DNA from 4 places in the Streptomyces sp. NPDC096040 genome. Region 1 is predicted to be linked to each of the others. Evidence: riboswitches for the same ligand, from Rfam matches in the RefSeq annotation. Region 1 holds a riboswitch; each other region holds the start of a gene.
What was found. Region 1 has a riboswitch for cyclic di-AMP ahead of ABTY98_RS31375 (M23 family metallopeptidase). Riboswitches for the same ligand answer to the same signal wherever they lie in the genome.
Positions count from the first base shown of each region.

Region 1 (4,631 bases):
GTTTCCACCCCGTGACTTCTCCCATAGCGGGTCTTTATGAACGGCCGCCATTCATGCGTGGCCGGACTTTGCGCCGGGCATAGTTAATTATCCGCCGGGCACACCGATAGCGCGCCATCGGAAATTCCGGGCGCGCGCGAAATAGGGGCGACGGAGGCCACTGAAGGGCAACGGAAATACTGCTCCACCGAATAACACCCCTTTGTATACGGCGCCCGTGTTAATGCCGCAGGCCCGACACGTTTACGGGATGTTGCGAAGTCCTCACACCGTTCACCCGGTCCGTGCCGCCGGAAAAGCGCAGCCGGTGGGAGATCGTGGACCGCTCGGTGTGCAGCGCGGTGATCGCCCGCGCGCGCTCGCCGTCGCCGCGCGTCACCGCGTCCACGATGGCACCGTGCTCGGCCCAGGACTCCACGGGGTTGACGGGTGCGTCGACGGCGTACATCCAGGCGATCTTGTGGCGCAGCTGGGTGAGTGTCGAGGTCAGGGCGTGGCTGCCGGTGGCCTGGGCGAGCGTCTCGTGGAACCAACCACCCAGGGAGCGCAGGTCCTCGCTGCCGCCCCTGCGGGCCCGTTCCTGGCCCAGCCTGACGAGTCCGCGCAGCACCTTGAGGTGGGCCTCGGTGCGGCGCTGGGCGGCGCGGGAGGCGCCGAGCGGCTCCAGGAGCAGGCGCATCTCCAGCAGGTCGGCGGCCTCCTGCTCGGTCGGTTCCGCGACGCACGCACCCGCGTGCCGACGCGTCACCACGAAGCCCTCGGCCTCCAGGGTGCGCAGGGCCTCGCGGACGGGGACGCGCGAGACGCCGTAGCGACGGGCCAGGAGTTCCTCGGTGAGCCGGCTGCCGCGCTCGTAGACACCCGCGACGATGTCGTCCCGGATCGCTGTGCATACCGAGTGCGCCGGAATCCGCATGTCCGACCTCCGCCTTAATCCCCGTGAAACGCCGCCGAGTGACGTCCGTTCCGTGACTCTATTGCAATGAGCGGGAATTTCCGACGGCGGCCCGGAATCCATGCATATTTTTTGGACACCGGAGTCACGAAAACGACGAAAGCCCCGACTCCGGGGGCCGGGGCTTCGGGGCTCTCGCCAGGTGACGTCACATGGTCATCGCCGTGGTCGGGTCAGACGTTCAGGCCGTGCTTGCGGAGGTAGGCGACCGGGTCGACGTCCGAGCCGTACTCGGGGGTCGTGCGGGCCTCGAAGTGGAGGTGGGGGCCGGTCGCGTTGCCAGTCGCGCCGGAGAGGCCGATCTGCTGGCCGGGGGTGACCTTCTGGCCCACCGTGACGCCGATGGACGACAGGTGGCCGTACTGGGTGTACATGCCGTCGGCCATCTTGATGACGATCTGGTTGCCGTACGCTCCGCCCCAGCCGGTGGTCACGACCGTGCCGGTGCCGACGGCGTGCACCACCGTGCCGCTGGCTGCGTGGAAGTCGATGCCGGTGTGGGCGCCGGAGGACCACAGGGAGCCGCCGGTCTTGTAGCCGGTGGAGACGTACGAGTCGGAGATCGGCGCGACGAAGGCGTTGAGGCGCTTGCGCTCGGCCTCCCGCGCGGCGCGCACCTTGGCCTCGCGCTCCTTCTTGACCTTCTCCGCAGCCTTCTTGCGCGCGGCCTCCTCGGCCGCCTTGCGCTCGGCGGCGGCCTTCTGCGCGGCGGCCTGGGCGTCGATCTGGTCGGCGACGGAGTCGCTGACCGTGATGACCGGGGTGAGGCCGGTCTGCTCGACGGAGTTCTCGGCGGCGAGCGCCGGGGCGGCCGAGACGGTGCCGATGACACCCGTGGCGGTGAGGGCCGCGATGCCGGCGGCCTGCGCGGTGGTGCGCTTCACCCGGCCGGGACGACGGTGCTTCCCGGAGGCGCACATGAACGCCATGTAGAGGCTGGTCCTTTCCTTCCCTCTCGCCTACCGGGTTAGCTGACGGGTTCGGAGCAGGAAGGTCTCCTACGGGCCCCCTCGCGGCTCGCGTGGGCGCCCGATTCACCCCAGGGACTGCATGGGTCCCCGGCTCCCCTGGCTCGCGCCGTACGGGGACTCGGCGATGGCTGTCCGGTGCCGCGGGCGCGGCGCACTGCCTGACGGACAGCCCGGAAGAACCTACGAGGACGTCCTCACAATGCCCAAACGGATCACGGTTTTTGTCGCGTATCCCACAGGGCAGACAGGCAACCTCCGCCCCAATTCGGACATTGGGCGGCCCTGGTGACGCGACAGTCACCAGGGCCGCTGCACGCGCGCGTGCCGCTCGTCCGGCCGCGCTGCTTGCTTCGCTCTGCCTACTCCGCGGCGACGACCGTGACTTCGCCGATACCGAGGGCCTCCACGGGCTCCTTGATCTGCGCCGCGTCGCCGACGAGAACGGTCACCAGGTGGTCCACCGGGAAGGCGTTCACGACCGCCGCGGTGGCCTCCACAGTGCCGGTGGCGGCCAGTTGCCGGTAGAGCGTGGCCTGGAAGTCGTCGGGCAGATGCTGCTCGACCTGGTCGGCCAGGGTGCCGGCGACGGCCGCCGCCGTCTCGTACTTGAGCGGCGCCACGCCGACCAGGTTCTGCACGGCGACGTCACGCTCGGCGTCCGTGAGGCCCTCGGCGGCGAGGGTGCGCAGCACCGTCCACAGGTCCTGGAGCGCCGGGCCGGTGTTCGGGGTGTCCACGGAGCCGCTGACGGCGAGCATCGAGGCGCCGCTGCCGTCGGGGGCGGACCGCAGGACCTGCCCGAAGGCGCGGACGCCGTAGGTGTAGCCCTTCTCCTCGCGCAGGACGCGGTCCAGGCGGGAGGTGAGGGTGCCGCCCAGGCAGTACGTACCGAGCACCTGGGCGGGCCAGACGCGGTCGTGCCGGTCGGGGCCGACGCGGCCGATGAGCAGCTGCGTCTGGACGGCTCCGGGGCGGTCCACGATGACGACACGGCCGGTGTCGTCGGCGGACACCGGGGGAACGGGCCGGGGCTGGGCGGTGGAGCCGCGCCAGGCGCCCAGGGTCTCGCCCAGCAGCTCGTCCAGGTCGATGCCGGTCAGGTCGCCGACGACGACCACCGTGGCGGTGGCGGGCCGTACATGCCGGTCGTAGAAGGCGCGTACGGAGGCCGCGTCGATCTTCTCGACGGTGTCCTCGGTGCCCTGGCGCGGACGGGACATCCGCGCGGTCGACGGGAACAGCTCCTTGTAGAGCTCCTTGGCGGCCCGGCGGCTGGGGTTGGCCAGCTCGTGCGGGATCTCGTCGAGGCGGTTGCGGACCAGCCGCTCGACCTCGCTGTCGGCGAAGGCCGGCGCCCTGAGCGCGTCGGAGAGCAGTCCGAGCCCCTTGCCCAGGCGGGAGGACGGGACCTCCAGGCTGAGCCGGACACCGGGGTGGTCGGCGTGTGCGTCGAGGGTGGCGCCGGCGCGCTCCAGCTCGGCGGCGTACTCCTCGGCGGAGTGCTTGTCGGTGCCCTCGGAGAAGGCGCGCGCCATGATGGTGGCGACGCCGTCCAGGCCGGCCGGCTCGGCGTCCAGGGGTGCGTCCAGGAGCACCTCCACGGCGACGACCTGCTGGCCGGGGCGGTGGCAGCGCAGCACGGTCAGCCCGTTGTCCAGGGTGCCGCGCTCGGGGGCAGGGAAGGCCCAGGGGCGGGCCTCGCCCGCTTGGGGCCGGGGGTGGAAGTCCATGGTGGCGAGCTCGGTCACTTGGCCGTCTCCTCGTCGTCGTGCTCGGCGGTGGCGGCTTCGACCGTGGCCTCGGCCTCGGGGTCCTCGGGTACGTCGGCGTCCTCGACCGCCTCCGGGGACTTGGGCTCGTAGACGAGCACCGCGCGGTTGTCGGGCCGCAGACGGGCCTTGGCGACCTCCTGGACCTCTTCCGGGGTCACCGCGAGGACGCGCTGGACGGCGGTCAGGGCGAGCTGCGGGTCGCCGAACAGGACGGCGAACCGGCACAGTTCGTCCGCGCGGCCCGCGACCGTGCCCAGCCGGTCCAGCCACTCGCGCTCCAACTGGGCCTGGGCGCGCTCCATCTCCTCGGGCGTGGGGCCCTCCTCGGCGAACCGGGCGAGCTCTTCGTCGATGGCGGTCTCGATGACCGGAACCTCGACGTCACCGGAGGTCTTCACGTCCAGCCAGCCCAGGGATGGCGCGCCGGCGAGCCGCAGCAGGCCGAAGCCGGCGGCGACGGCCGTACGGTCGCGCCGTACGAGCCGGTTGTAGAGGCGGGAGGACTCGCCGCCGCCGAGGACGGTGAGGGCCAGGTCCGCCGCGTCGGACGCGCGCGTGCCGTCCTCCGGGAGCCGGTAGGCGGCCATCAACGCCCGCGCGGGCACCTCCTCCACGACGGCCTCGCGCAGCTGCTCGCCGATGACGTCGGGCAGCGAACCGTCACGCGGAGTGGGCTTGCCGTCGTGTGCCTGGATGGAACCGAAGTACTTCTCGATCCAGGCGAGGGTCTGCTTCGGGTCGATGTCGCCGACGACAGACAGGACCGCGTTGTTGGGCGCGTAGTAGGTACGGAAGAACGCCCGCGCGTCCTCCAGGGTGGCCGCGTCCAGGTCCGCCATCGAGCCGATCGGCGTGTGGTGGTAGGGGTGGCCCTCCGGGTAGGCGAGCGCGGTCAGCTTCTCGAAGGCCGTGCCGTAGGGGACGTTGTCGTAG
Region 1 covers NZ_JBEOTA010000027.1:63-4,693, forward strand. Annotated here, with positions in the region: gene ABTY98_RS31370 (GntR family transcriptional regulator) at 221-916, opposite strand; gene ABTY98_RS31375 (M23 family metallopeptidase) at 1,129-1,884, opposite strand; cyclic di-AMP (ydaO/yuaA leader) riboswitch at 1,897-2,060, opposite strand; gene ABTY98_RS31380 (M16 family metallopeptidase) at 2,286-3,674, opposite strand; gene ABTY98_RS31385 (M16 family metallopeptidase) at 3,671-4,631, opposite strand, start outside.

Region 2 (4,631 bases), on a different contig from region 1:
CTCCTGGCGGATCGCCGTCGCCCAACTCCCCGACGCGCGGGTGCAGATCACCGGCGGCGCCGGTTACGACGACTCCGGCCTGCTGATGCTGGCGGAGGGCGAGTCGTACACCAGCCCGGTCTTCGCGGGCCTGTGGACCGACGGCGGCTTCGGCGGGGCGAGCCGCGCCTGGCACGCCTACCAGCGGGCGTACATCATCCCGGACGCAGACCGGGACCGGCCGGTGCTGTTCAACTCCTGGGAGGCCACCACCTTCGACATCTCCGAGGAGCAGCAGGCCACCCTCGCCCGGCGGGCCGCCGCGATCGGCGTCGAACTGTTCGTGGTCGACGACGGCTGGTTCGGCGCCCGCACCAGCGACCGCGCGGGCCTCGGCGACTGGACGCCCAACCCCGACCGCTTCCCGAAGGGGCTCAAGCCCCTCGCGGACTATGTGCACGCCCTCGGCATGCAGTTCGGCATCTGGGTCGAACCCGAGATGGTCAACGCGGACAGCGACCTGTACCGCGCGCACCCCGACTGGGTCCAGTACCAGCAGGGACGGAAGCGGACGGAACTACGCAATCAGCTCGTCCTCAACCTCGCCCGCGAGGACGTCCAGGAGTACCTCTGGGGACAGCTGGACACCCTGCTGTCCAGCGCCCCGATCGACTACGTCAAGTGGGACTTCAACCGCTGCTTCACCGACGCGGGCTGGCCCGGCGAGCCGTATCCGCAGCGCCTGTGGGTCGACCACGTCCGCGGGCTGTACGCCCTGCTCGACCGGCTCCGGGCAGCGCACCCGAACGTCGCCATCGAGTCCTGCTCCGGCGGTGGCGGCCGGATCGACCTCGGCATCATGAGCCGCACCGACGAGGTGTGGACCTCCGACAACACCGACCCGCTGGACCGGCTCGCCATCCAGCACGGCTTCAGCCAGATCCATCCCGCCCGGGTGATGTCCGCCTGGGTCACCGACAGCCCGAACCATCAGCTCAACGGCCGGGTCAGCTCGCTGCGTTTCCGCTTCGTCAGCTCCATGGCGGGGGCGCTCGGCGTCGGCGGCGACCTCTCGCAGTGGACCGAGGAAGAGCTCGCCGAGGCCGGCCGCTGGGTGAAGCTCTACAAGGACATCCGGCCCCTGGTGCAGCGCGGCGACCAGTTCCGGCTGCGGCCGCCGACCGGCGGGCTCAGCGCGGTGCAGTACACGCTCGGCGACGAGACCGTGGTCCTCACCTGGCTCCAGGCGCAGAGCTACGGCGAGCCGATGCCGGCACTGCGACTGCAGGAGCTCGACCCGACAGCGTCGTATGAATGCCGCGAAACGGGCGAAGTGCACCGAGGTGCTGTTCTGTTGCATCACGGGCTGCGCACAGAGCTGCATGGCGACCTGGATGCGGCAGTTCTCCGGCTGCGCCGCATCTGAGTCTTCTGTCCGAATTGGCCCCTTCATTGCAACTCGCCCTGGAATAGAGGGACGTGGCGTGACGTGACGTGCGTGAGGAGCGCCATATTCGTGACCGTCCGTCGCGCGTCATGTCCACGTAATTACCGTGCTTTTCAAGGGGATCAGGAAAGCGAGGAAAGCCGGAATACACGGAGGGTGACCGGGAATTCCCGTAACGGATCAAGCGAAACTCGGACAGGCGGAACCGGTGGCTTGTCCGGGTGCGTCTTGCTCGCTTACGTTCGCCACGCATCCGGGCGGAACGCCGAACCCTGCCACCGCCCGGAGTCCCCACACACACTCACCCGTGCACGGCAGGAGCGGGGGACCCACCAGGTATGACCGCCTGTTCCGGTTCCCGGGACGGCTAGGGGTGCAGCCACGTCTTCCCGCGTGTGCCGGGCAGCTCCAGCCCGGACCCGACAGCTCACCTCGCGGGCGCCGGAGGGGAATGCGTCATGCCCGCGAAGGGTAAGCACCGCCGCCCCAAGACCCAGCGTTTCACCCGCTCCATGGCCGTCGCCGGAACCGGTGGCGCCGCGCTGGCTCTGCCGCTCATGGGGGCCACCGGCGCCCACGCGGCCACCGCGCAGTCCGTTTCCGAAAAGGCCACGCAGTCGCTTCCGACCATCGAGAAGACGGCTGTACGGAAGGCCGCCGTTCAGAAGTCCGCCACCGAGAATTCCACACACCACACCTACACGGTGGTGCCCGGCGACTATCTCTCGAAGATCGCCCGCGAGCAGAACGTCGACGGCGGCTGGCACCGGCTCTACGCCGACAACTGGCAGGCCATCGGCGACAACCCCTCGCTGATCCACCCCGGTCTCAAGCTCACCCTCAGCGGCCGTCACACGACGACGACACGGACCCCGAACTCGGACTCCCGATCCGAGACGCGGTCCCACTCGCGGTCGTCCACCCCCTCCTCGTCCTCGTCGTCGTCCTCGAACTCGGCCTTCCCCTCGGGCACGTCGACAACGACGGCCTCCGGCTTCACCCTCCCGGTCACCGGTGCCACGGTCGGCACCGGCTACCACGTGGCCGGCAGCATGTGGTCCAGCGGTTACCACGCCGGTGTCGACTTCGTCGTCCCGACCGGCACCCCGGTCAAGGCCGTCGGCGCGGGCACGGTCGTCACGGCCGGCTGGGGCGGTTCCTACGGCAACCAGGTCGTCATCAGGCTCGCCGACGGCTACTACGCGCAGTACGGCCACCTCTCCGCGCTCTCCGTCTCGGTCGGCCAGACCGTGACCGCGGGCAAGCAGATCGGCCTCTCCGGTGCCACCGGCAACGTGACCGGCCCGCACCTCCACTTCGAGATCCGGACCACCCCCGACTACGGCTCGGACGTCGACCCGGTCGCCTACCTCCGTTCGAAGGGCCTCGCCGTCGGCTGACCAGGCGCCTTCACCGATCTGACACGCACTCCGAAGGCCGGACCCCCGATCCCCGGGTCCGGCCTTCGGCGCGTTGCTTTCTCGTGGCAGGAGTGCTCGGGTCGTCGACAGCGAAGGCGGGGCGGCGGCACAGCGATCCCGCCGGGTCCAAGCGCTTTCCGCTCATGCGCTCGCCCTCACTCGCGCCCCGACGGAAGGAACCCGCCGTATGACGACCACCCGCCGAGGCTTCGGAGCCCTGGCCGCCGGAGCCGCCCTCGCGGGCTTCGTACCCGCTTGGCATGCGAGCGCCGCGCCCCGGCATCGCCCGGCTGATCGCCCACGACGACTTCCGCCACGGCCTCGGCCAGTGGTTCGTGGAACTGGAGCAGGCCGGCACCGTCGCCGCCTCGCACGGGATCCTGGAGGTCGACGTGCCCGCCGGCGCCACCGTCTGGAGGGGCCGTACGTCCTGGAGTACACCGCCACACCGGTGTCGGCGGGCGGCGCCAACGACCGAGTCTCTGACCTCGACAACTTCTGGAACGCCACCGACGTCCGTTCCCCTCACGACCTCTTCGTCCATCCCGCGCGGTGGCGTGCTCGCCGAGTACGACTACCTGAAGACGTACTACGCCGGCTACGGCGCCGACTACAGCACCACGACCGGGCTCCGCCGTTACGTCGGCGAGCCCGGCGTACGGCCGCTGGTCCACGACCACACCGAACCGCTCCTGGTCGCGAACCGGCCCAACCGTGTGCGAATCGTCTCCGACGGCGCGGCTGTGCAATGGTGGAACAACGGCCGACCGGTGTTCCACCACACCGACCTGGAGCCCCTGCACGCGTGGGTACTTCGCCTTCCGTGCCACCTGGAGTCACTTCAGGTTCAGCGACTTCGACGTCTGGCGATCATCACCTCAACGTCGCTGGTCAGGGCCTTATTCCAACCTTGGTGAAGTATTTAGAAGTGTCTTATCTCACCGCTAGTCAACCCCTTATTACGGTCGCGTAGGTCACAGTCGAAGGTGAATCATGGTCCGATGTGGCAGACGATTCGAAGAGTGACAAGGCATCAGTGATCGGGTCGTACGTGGCGGTGGGGGACAGCTTCACCGAGGGTGTCGGCGACCCCGGCCCCGACGGGGCGTTCGTCGGCTGGGCCGACCGGTTCGCGGTACTGCTGTCGGACCGGCGGCCCGAGGGCGACTTCGAGTACACCAACCTCGCGGTACGCGGGAAACTGCTCGACCAGATCGTGGCGGACCAGGTGCCGCAGGCCCTGGAGCTCGCCCCGGACCTGGTCTCCTTCTGCGCGGGCGGCAACGACATCATCCGCCCCGGCACCGACCCCGACGAGGTGGCCGAGCGGTTCGAGCGGGCCGTGGCCCAACTGACCGAAGCCGCCGGCATGGTACTGGTGACCACCGGCTTCGACACCCGTGGCGTGCCCGTCCTCAAGCATCTGCGCGGCAAGATCGCCACCTACAACGGGCATGTCCGGGCCGTCGCCGACCGGTACGGCTGCCCGGTCCTCGACCTGTGGTCCCTGAAGACCGTGCAGGACCGGCGGGCCTGGGACGGCGACCGGCTGCACCTCTCTCCCGAGGGGCACACGCGCGTGGCCCTGCGGGCCGGTCAGGTGCTCGGCGTCGAGGTGCCGGCCGACCCGGACCAGCCGTGGCCGCCGCTGCCGCCTCGCGGCACCCTGGAGGTCCGCCGCGACGACGTGCACTGGGCCCGCGAGTACCTGGTGCCGTGGATCGGGCGGCGGCTGCGCGGTGAGTCGTCGGGTGACCACGCGACGGCCAAGGGAGCGCTCTCCC
Region 2 covers NZ_JBEOTA010000009.1:69,963-74,593, forward strand. Annotated here, with positions in the region: gene ABTY98_RS13915 (alpha-galactosidase) at 1-1,405, shown strand, start outside; cyclic di-AMP (ydaO/yuaA leader) riboswitch at 1,719-1,882, shown strand; gene ABTY98_RS13920 (M23 family metallopeptidase) at 1,885-2,826, shown strand; partial or broken gene ABTY98_RS13925 (DUF6250 domain-containing protein) at 3,035-3,795, shown strand; gene ABTY98_RS13930 (SGNH/GDSL hydrolase family protein) at 3,884-4,631, shown strand, end outside.
Region 2: it holds a riboswitch for cyclic di-AMP, as region 1 does, so the genes downstream of both, ABTY98_RS13920 (M23 family metallopeptidase) here and ABTY98_RS31375 (M23 family metallopeptidase) in region 1, are expected to answer to the same signal.

Region 3 (4,631 bases), on a different contig from region 1:
AGTCAGCGTATCCGGTCAGGTTTCGATCACCGAGGGCGCCCATCGTTACACCCCGGGCACTATCGGATCACGACCGGTATGTTTTTGATCAGCCGATACGACCTGACATCCAATGACTTAACAGGAAGTACCGCCAGTTGTCCCGAACCGGGGCTCAAGTCGTGTCCCGGGCCGGAGGGCGAACCGCGTCCCGGACCAGCGCCGTCACCGGGTCGGACGGCGGGCCGTCCCACAGAGCCCCGACCACGGACGGCCATGTCTTCTCCGACCGACGTCACCTGCCCGGAGGTACCCCCTCCGCGGCCCGTCAAAGCCGACGGGGTTCAGATCGAGTCGATCCGTACCCGTACATCCGTCCCCTACAAGACCACGCACGACGACCTCCGCACCCCCCTTCATCCCCTTCGCCGTCCGAACGTCGTTCCCACGGGCGTGGTGCCCACGGACGGACGAGACCGCCCCCGCGCCGCTCGAAGACCTCCCCCGCCGAGCTCACCGACCGGACGGGCCCGCGCGGCCGCCGGCGCCGACCGTGCCCGATGGGTCATGGACATGCCTCGGCCGGCCGGCAGGCCCCGCGACCGTCGAGCGGCCGACATCCCCCGGGACGGCTGCATCTCGCTCCGGGTGACGACCCTCGCACCCGAGCCGCTCAAAGCGGTCGCCGTGGCCTACTCCACGGACGGCCGCTATGACAACGACGTGTGGGGCGGCGGAGGTTCCCCTCTCACGGTGGACACGCGCGCGTGGACTGCCGCCTCGCCCGCCGCCGGGTCGGCGGGCCCGCCCATCCCTCCCCCAACGTGACCGGAATCATGTACGCCCGCCGGGGCCCACGCACTTGAATTCCACGCCTGCTCCGCGGACTTGGCCGACCCGTCGCCGTCGAGGAATCCGAACGGACGTAGCCGTCGGGCGCCGACCTTCCGGCGCCGCGCTCGATCAGCGGCACGCGCGCGTACCCGGACCGTACGGAGTTCACGAGGGGCGCGCCGGAGATGCACACGACCGGATGAACCATCTGAACAGATGGACTGGACGAGCAGCGCCCACTGCCGACCCGCACCCGGTCGGGCCCGCCGGTTCGCCTACCGAGCCGGAATTCCGCCGAATTAGACAATTCGGGCAATACCCGAAATCGCCTGTGATGCACACCACTCCGCTTACCCCAATTAGGGCAATCCGCACGAATGACGGCCGAACGCTTTTCCATCGATGCCCGGAAAAACGGATTTCACGAATCGCCTATGTCGGATTTGCCGCGATTGCCACTTCGTGAAGTGGGTCACGTTGGTCGGGAGGCCGTAAAAGCCAGGACGAACCTTTCTTTCCGTTTCCTGTGGGCGAGTTGAGGCTTGGCAGCCGCAAAGGATCAAGTACCCCATACGACTCAGATCAAGGTCAATCGGTGTGTTGTGTGAATCCAGCACTTGTTCCGGACATGTGCTCTCGCATACGTTCCCGCTCGCCGGGCGGACGCCGAATCCTGCCGCCGCCCGTCGTGACCCATCGACGAGTCCATTCGCACGGCAGGAGCGGGGGATCCAGGTAAGTCGCGGGACCGGGCGGCCGACGTCAACGACGGACGTCGTACCGGAACGGCTAGGGGTGAAGTCGCCTCGCCTTCGGGCGGTGCGGCCGGGCACTCCCCGCGCCCGAACCCGACAGCTCACCTCGTAGGCGACGGAGAGGAACTTCGCCATGTCTGCTGCCGATCAGCACCGCCGTCCCCGCCGTAACCGCGTCGTCCGCACGCTTGCCATCGCCGGCACCGGCGCCGCCGTTCTCGCCCTCCCGCTCATCGGGGCGACCACCGCCTCCGCCGCCACCTCCACCTCGACGGCCTCGACGACGCTCGCCGGGTACCCGAACAACCTCGACGGCTGGATCCGCGAGTCGCTCGCGATCATGGCTGAAAAGAAGATCCCGGGCAGCTACAACGGCATCTACCGCAACGTGATCCGTGAGTCCTCCGGCAACCCGCGGGCCATCAACCTCTGGGACTCCAACGCGGCCGCCGGCATCCCGTCCAAGGGGCTGCTCCAGGTGATCGACCCGACGTTCAGCGCGTACCACGTGGCCGGCACGTCGTTCGACATATACGACCCGGTCGCGAACATCACCGCCGCCTGCAACTACGCCGCCGCGCGGTACGGCTCGATCGACAACGTGCACGGCGCGTACTGACCGGCGCCGTCAGCGGAAGAGTCTTTCGAGGACGACGGCGATGCCGTCGTCCTCGTTCGACAAGGTGATCTCGTCGGCCACCGTCTTGAGTTCGGGATGGGCGTTGGCCATCGCCACCCCGTAGGACGCCCAGTCGAACATGGGGATGTCGTTGGGCATGTCCCCGAAGGCGACGGCCTGTTCGCGGCTCAGCCCCAGATGGTCGGCGGCCAGCGCGAGCCCGGTCGCCTTGGTCACCCCGCACGGCTGGAGCTCGACGGTCCCCGGCCCCGACATGGTGACCGTCGCCAGCGACCCCACCACCGAGCGCGCGGTCGCCGCCAGCTCGTCATCGGACAGGGTGTGGTGCCGTAGCAGCACCTTGCTGATGGGCGCGCACCACAGGTCGTCGCGCCGGCCGACGCGCAGCGCGGGCAGCGTGGGGTGCGGCATCAGATAGCCCGGCTCGATGAGCGTGAGCCCGTCCACGCCGTCCTGGTCGACCGCCGCGTACACCTGTCCGACCTCGGCCTCGATCTTGCCGAGGGCGGTCTCCGCCAGCTCCCGGTCCAGGGTGACCGACCACAGCAGCCGGGCTGTGCCGGCGTCGTACACCTGCGCTCCCTGGCCGCAGACCGCGAGTCCCGTGCAGCCGAGGTCGTCCAGGAGGGGGCGCACTCTCGGCGCGGGGCGCCCGGTCACGACGAGATGCCGGGCGCCGGCCCGGCCGGCCCGCGCGAGCGCGGCGAGCGACCGTTCCGACAGGGTGTCGTCGGTGCGCAGCAGCGTGCCGTCCAGGTCGGTGGCGATCAGTGAGTACGGGGTGGGTGCGACCATGATCAGAGAATACGGACAGCACGCCCCTGAGACTCACTGTGCGTTTCGGCCTCAAGTGGCGCCCGCTGCCTCAGTGATGGGGCCTTGTCAGTGGGCCGCGTTACGTTGGCGGTGGGTTGATGGCACCGATCGGACGGGGGCGGCCATGGTGACGGTTGGACCGGGAGACTCCCGCGCGCGTCTGCTGGAATCGGCGTCCGAGGTGCTGGAGCGGTTTCCCCGGGCGCTGCGGCCGGAGATCTACGCCGTCGTTCCGCATCCGGCGTGTCGACGACGGCGAGCTCAGACCGTACGTGGCGGCCGGCTGCAACACCGAGAGCCAGTACGAGGCCGAACGGGACCCGGCGGACCCGGCGAGGCGCGCTGGAACTACGGGCGTTGGATCCTCGGCGGCTTCGAGATGCTCGGCAACTGTCCCGAGGACCCGGTCGGCGGCGTGCTGTCCACCGAGGAGGTCCGGCGGCTCGGACTCTGGTTCGACGGGTACGGCGAGAACGCCGAACTGGACGCGGGGCGCGAGCCGTTGGGGCTGCACTTCGCCGACCCGTGCATACGGCTGGCACATGATCCGCACGGCGGGGGCCGCATCGAGAAGGTCCTCGGGTGACCGCTGCCGGTGGTGGTCTTACATGTACTGCCCGGGATCGGAGGCCGAGGCCACGGAAGCGGCCAATCCGCCCGAGACGATCGAGGAGTTCCTGACCTGGCAGCTGCGGCCGAGGCCGCGTAGCCCCGGGGCGGGGTGGCGGGCCGGCCCCGAGGGCGGGGTGGCAGGCGGGCCCTGGGGGCGGGGTGACAGGCCCCGCCCCCGGAGGTGGGTGTCGGCGCGGATCCAGGGGTGGCTGCCGCCTGGCCCCGAGTGCGGGTGGGCGGGGCCGGATCCGCGAGCGGTGGGCGAGGCGGGCGTCAGGCGTGGGCAGCCGCCAGGTGTTTGGCCAGGCGCGGCGAGGCGAACTCCGTACCGCACACGAACCGCATCACCGGGCCGTACGACGCCGCCGCGGGCAGGCCGGTGAAGTACAGGCCGGGCACGGAGGAGACGTATCCGGCGCCCAGTTTCGGGGCGCCGCGGCTGACTGCGACGCGGGTGCGCAGCTCGGGGCCGAGGAAGTCCATCGCCGCGGTGTCCACGCGGTAGCCGGTGGCGGCGACGACATGGTCGGCGGTGAGCCGGTCGGTACGGCCGTCGTGGGTGCGGACGGTGAGGACCGGGGCGCCGTCGGAGGTGTCGGCGCCGGTCACGCCGGCGACCTCGTGGACCTGGACCTTGCCCTCGAAGCGGTCGCGCAGCCACCAGGCGCCGAGCGGGCCGAGCACCCGGCGGACCAGGTAGTGGCGGGTCCGCGCGGGGAGGTAGCGGTAGGGGTGCGGGTAGTAGCTGAGCGCCCACAGCGACCAGGCCCGGCCGAACGGGGACTCCGGGCGCAGCCGGGGCTGGTCCCAGGGCGGGGCGCCGAAGGTGACCTTGCCGCGCCCGCGTGAGACCACCCGCACCTGGGCGCCCGCCTCGGCCGCGAGAGCCGCCGTCTCCAGCGCGGACTGTCCGGCACCGACGACGATCAGTTCCTTGCCGGAGAAGCGGGTCAGGTCGTGGTGCTGAGAGCTGTGTGAGACGGGGCTCGTGGGCC
Region 3 covers NZ_JBEOTA010000026.1:63,321-67,951, reverse strand. Annotated here, with positions in the region: cyclic di-AMP (ydaO/yuaA leader) riboswitch at 1,501-1,698, shown strand; gene ABTY98_RS30995 (transglycosylase SLT domain-containing protein) at 1,702-2,187, shown strand; gene ABTY98_RS30990 (HAD family hydrolase) at 2,197-3,003, opposite strand; gene ABTY98_RS30985 (hypothetical protein) at 3,149-3,610, shown strand; gene ABTY98_RS30980 (FAD-dependent oxidoreductase) at 3,910-4,631, opposite strand, start outside.
Region 3: it holds a riboswitch for cyclic di-AMP, as region 1 does, so the genes downstream of both, ABTY98_RS30995 (transglycosylase SLT domain-containing protein) here and ABTY98_RS31375 (M23 family metallopeptidase) in region 1, are expected to answer to the same signal.

Region 4 (4,631 bases), on a different contig from region 1:
GCGCTGGGCGAGGGCGTCGATCATCGCCTCCGCGCGGTCGCCGATACCGCGCTTGGGGACGTTGAGGATCCGGCGCAGCGGGACGGAGTCCTCCGGGTTGGCCAGTACACGCAGATACGCCAGGACGTCCCGGACCTCCTTGCGCTCGTAGAAGCGGACGCCGCCGACGACCTTGTAGGGCAGGCCGACGCGGATGAAGATCTCCTCGAAGACACGGGACTGAGCGTTGGTGCGGTAGAAGACGGCGACATCGCCCGCCTTCGCCTCGCCCGCGTCCGTCAGACGGTCTATCTCGTCGGCGACGAACTGCGCCTCGTCGTGCTCGGTGTCGGCGACATAGCCGGTGATCTGCGCGCCCGCGCCGGCGTTGGTCCACAGGTTCTTCGGGCGGCGGGACTCGTTGCGCTCGATGACCGCGTTGGCGGCGGAGAGGATCGTCTGCGTGGAGCGGTAGTTCTGCTCCAGGAGGATCGTCGTCGCGTTCGGGTAGTCCTCCTCGAACTGGAGGATGTTGCGGATCGTCGCGCCCCGGAAGGCGTAGATCGACTGGTCGGCGTCGCCCACCACGCACAGTTCGGCGGGCTGGAGGTCGTGCTCGCCCGGCGGCACGTCGACGGGGTGCTCGGAGGTGCCGACGAGCTCGCGCACGAGTGCGTACTGGGCGTGGTTGGTGTCCTGGTACTCGTCGACCAGGACATGCCGGAAGCGGCGGCGGTAGTGCTCGGCGACGTCCGGGAAGGCGCGCAGCAGGTTGACCGTCGTCATGATCAGGTCGTCGAAGTCCAGGGCGTTCGCCTCGCGCAGCCGCGACTGGTAGAGGACGTAGGCCTGGGCGAGGGTCTTCTCGAATCCGTCGCTCGCCTGGGCGGCGAAGTCCTCCTCGTCGATCAGCTCGTTCTTGAGGTTGCTGATCTTGGCGCTGAAGGACTTGGGCGGGAAGCGCTTGGGGTCGAGGTCCAGGTCGCGGCAGACCAGGGCCATCAGGCGCTTGGAGTCGGCTGCGTCGTAGATCGAGAAGGAGGAGGTGAAGCCGAGCTTCTTGCTCTCCCTGCGCAGGATCCGCACGCACGCGCTGTGGAAGGTCATCACCCACATCGCGTTCGCGCGCGGGCCGACGAGGTGCTCGACGCGCTCCTTCATCTCGCCCGCGGCCTTGTTGGTGAAGGTGATCGCGAGGATCTGGCCCGGGTGCACACTCCGCGCGCCGAGCAGGTGCGCGATGCGGTGCGTGAGCACGCGCGTCTTGCCGGAACCGGCACCGGCCACGATGAGCAGCGGGGAGCCGGCGTGCACGACCGCCGCCCGCTGGTTGTCGTTCAGCCCCTCCAGCAGCGCGGCCGCGTCCAGGGCCGGGCGGGCGGCGCCGTCGCGGTAGTAGGCGTCACGGTCCGGAGGCGCGTCGAACTTCCCGCCGAACAGATCGTCCGGAATCGGCTCCGGTACGTGCTCGTCCTCGGGCGGCGGCGGGGACTCCTCCTCGTGGCCGCGCGGGGGCTGGAGGCTCGCCAGGAAGCTGTCGTCAAAGAGGCTGCTCATCGCTCTCCGAGTCTAGGGCGCCCCACCGACAACCGGTCCCCACCCCGGAAACTCGCCCCGGTCACCCACCAGAATCGACCCCTCACGGTCTGCGATCACACGCCGTGAGCATGCGCGCGCCCACCCACCGGGAGCGCGGGCCGCTCGACCACTCTGGACAAGTCGCCCCATACCCCCTTGATCAACCGATCCGGCCGGGCCGCAACACCAAGGTCACGAAAATGTATCGGGCATATCGCACATCAACCTTCACACATGGCACACGAGTTGGCTAGCGTGCCGACCAGGCCGTACGACCCCCACCGGCGAACGTCGCCGGGCCGCACGGCCTCCGCCGAGTCCAGGGTGCCACCGCGCACCCGGAGCCGGGGACCCACTCCGGCCTTGGGGTGAATCGGTCCCGACTTCCCACCGGGAGCGGACCGTAGGGCAACCCTTCCGAACCACCCGCCCGAACCCGACAGCTAACTCGGTAGGCGGAGCATGGAAGGAGTCGCCCCCGTTGGCGTCGCACCGCAAGTCGCGTCCGTCCGCAACGCGCGTAGCAGGCATACGCACCCCCGCTCTGGCCACCGCCGCCCTCACCTCCGTGGCCCTGCTCTCCCAGACGGCCAACGCCGCGCCCTCCGAGGACGGCAAGCCCAGCCTGGAGGAGGTCGAGAAGAAGGTCGACGCCCTCTACCGGCAGGCGGAGTCGGCGACCGAGAAGTACAACGCGGCCAAGGAGAAGACCGGCAGGCAGCGCAAGCAGGTCGACACCCTGCTCGACGACGTCGCCGAGCGCACGGACCGGCTCAACAAGGCGCGTGAGGAACTGGGTTCGTTCGCCGCGGCCCAGTACCGGACCGGGGCCAGTGCGCCCGACACGGCGACCTTCCTGCTCGCGGACAGCCCGCAGGACTACTTCGACCAGACGCAGCTGATGAGCCGGCTGACCTCGCGCCAGAAGGACGCGGTCGACGACTACGCCACACAGCAGTCCGCGACCATGAAGAAGCGGCAGGAGGCCGCCAGGAGCCTGGAGACGCTCACCGAGACCCAGGACGACCTCAAGACCGCCAAGACCACCGTCCAGGCGAAGCTGGCCTCCGCGCGGGAGCTGCTGTCGCAGCTGACGGCCCAGGAGAAGGCACGGCTGGCGGAGATCGAGAAGAGGCAGCAGGCGGAGGCGGCGCGCAAGGCGGCGGAGCTCGCGAAGCAGCAGGCGGCGGCCGCGAAGCAGGAAGGTTCGTCGTCATCGACGTCGTCCTCCGGCAGCCCCTCCTCTTCGTCCTCCTCTTCCTCCTCCGACGCCTCCTATGCGACAAAGGCGGCCAAGGCGATCGCCTTCGCCCGCGCGCAGATCGGCAAGCCGTACGTCTGGGGCGCCACCGGCCCCGGCTCCTACGACTGCTCCGGCCTCTCCCAGGCCGCCTGGAAGGCCGCGGGCGTCTCCCTGCCGCGCACCACGTACGACCAGGTGAACGCCGGCACGACGGTCTCCCTCGCCGACGCCCAGCCCGGTGACCTGGTCTTCTTCTACGACGACGTCACCCACGTCGGCATCTACGTCGGCAACGGCATGATGATCCACGCCCCGAAGCCCGGCGCGTACGTCCGGGAGGAGTCGATCTACTACGGGGGCGAGTCGATCATCCATAGCGTGGTTCGACCGGCCTGAGGACGCGGGCGCGCACGCCGACCGCGGGCGCCGGGCGCAAGCGCCGAGCGCGGGCGCTGGGCGCGGGCGCTGGGCGCGGGCGCTGGGCGCGGGCGCTGGGCGCGGGCGCTGGGCGCGGGCGCTGGGCGCGGGCGCTTGACGTTTGCTCGGACGTCGGCGCGAGGCGCGAGCCCGCACGGTGCGCATTTCGTGCTGCACGCGCGCGTGCCCCGCTCGCGCGGCGGGTGAGGGTCCATAGCATCAGCGGCATGCCCGCTGTTTCACCCCTTCGCGCCTGGTGGGCGCAGCGGCCGCCGGCGGCCGGGGCCGCTGTGATGGCCACCGCCGTCGTGTCGGTGGGATTGCATCTGGCGGGGGCGGAGACCGTGTCCCGGGTCGCGCTGGCACTGGCCTGCGTGGCGTGGGCAGGGCTGGCCGGGGAGTTCGCCGTACGGCTGCTGGAGGACCCTCGGCGGTGGGTGACGGAGGCGGAGGCGCCGGGCTCGCTCACCGCTGTGGCGGCTACGACGGTACTGGGGACGCGGTTCTCGGCGCTTGGGTGGCAGACCCTCGCCGAGGCCCTGCTGGCGCTGTCGGCGGCGCTGTGGCCGCCGTTGCTGACCCTCGTCGTACGGCACTGGAAGCGGCACATGCCCGGCGCGGTGTTCCTGGTCTGCGTGGCCACGCAGGGGCCTGCCGTACTGGGGGCGGCGCTGGCGGCGGCCGTGACGACCGCCTGGCTCGCCCACACGGCGCTGGCGCTGTTCTGGGTGGGGCTGGTGCTGTACGGGCTCGCTGTGACCTGTTTCGAGTGGCGGCAGGTCGTCGAGGGGCCCGGCGACCACTGGGTCGCGGGCGGCGCACTCGCGACCTCCGCGCTGGCCGGGGCGGAACTGCTGGCCGCCGACAGCGCCCGGCTGTACCTGTGGAACAACGACGACCGGGGCGTCCTGCGCACGGTGACGGTGGCGCTGCTCGTCCTGGCCCTGGCCTGGTACGTCGTCCTGCTGGCCGCCGAGGTGGCACGGCCCCGGCTGCGTTACGACGTGCGCCGCTGGGCGACGGTGTTCCCGCTGGGGATGACCGCGGCGGCGACGCTGTCGGTCGGGGCCGCCGTCGGCATCCCGTGGCTGAAGTGGCCGGGGCGGGTGCTGGTGTGGGTGGCGGTGGCGGCCTGGGTGACGGTGGCCGTCGGCGCGGTGGCGGCCACCCGCGCCACCCTCAGGAGGGCTTCCTGAGGGTCACGTCCACAGCACGGCGATGAAGATGTTCGCCATGGTCAGCAGGCCCACCAGGCCGAAGGCGCCCTTCTCCACCTTCTCGTCGTCCCGTTTCACATAGACGAGCCCGAGGATGACGATCAGCAGCGCGAGCTTCACGCCGATCTTGATCGTGTTGACGTGGTGGTCGTCGGCCTCGTTGAGGCCGACCAGGATCACACCGGTCGCGAGCATGG
Region 4 covers NZ_JBEOTA010000017.1:58,397-63,027, forward strand. Annotated here, with positions in the region: gene pcrA (DNA helicase PcrA) at 1-1,536, opposite strand, end outside; cyclic di-AMP (ydaO/yuaA leader) riboswitch at 1,859-2,030, shown strand; gene ABTY98_RS23925 (C40 family peptidase) at 2,039-3,196, shown strand; gene ABTY98_RS23930 (tellurite resistance/C4-dicarboxylate transporter family protein) at 3,445-4,413, shown strand; gene ABTY98_RS23935 (hypothetical protein) at 4,417-4,631, opposite strand, start outside.
Region 4: it holds a riboswitch for cyclic di-AMP, as region 1 does, so the genes downstream of both, ABTY98_RS23925 (C40 family peptidase) here and ABTY98_RS31375 (M23 family metallopeptidase) in region 1, are expected to answer to the same signal.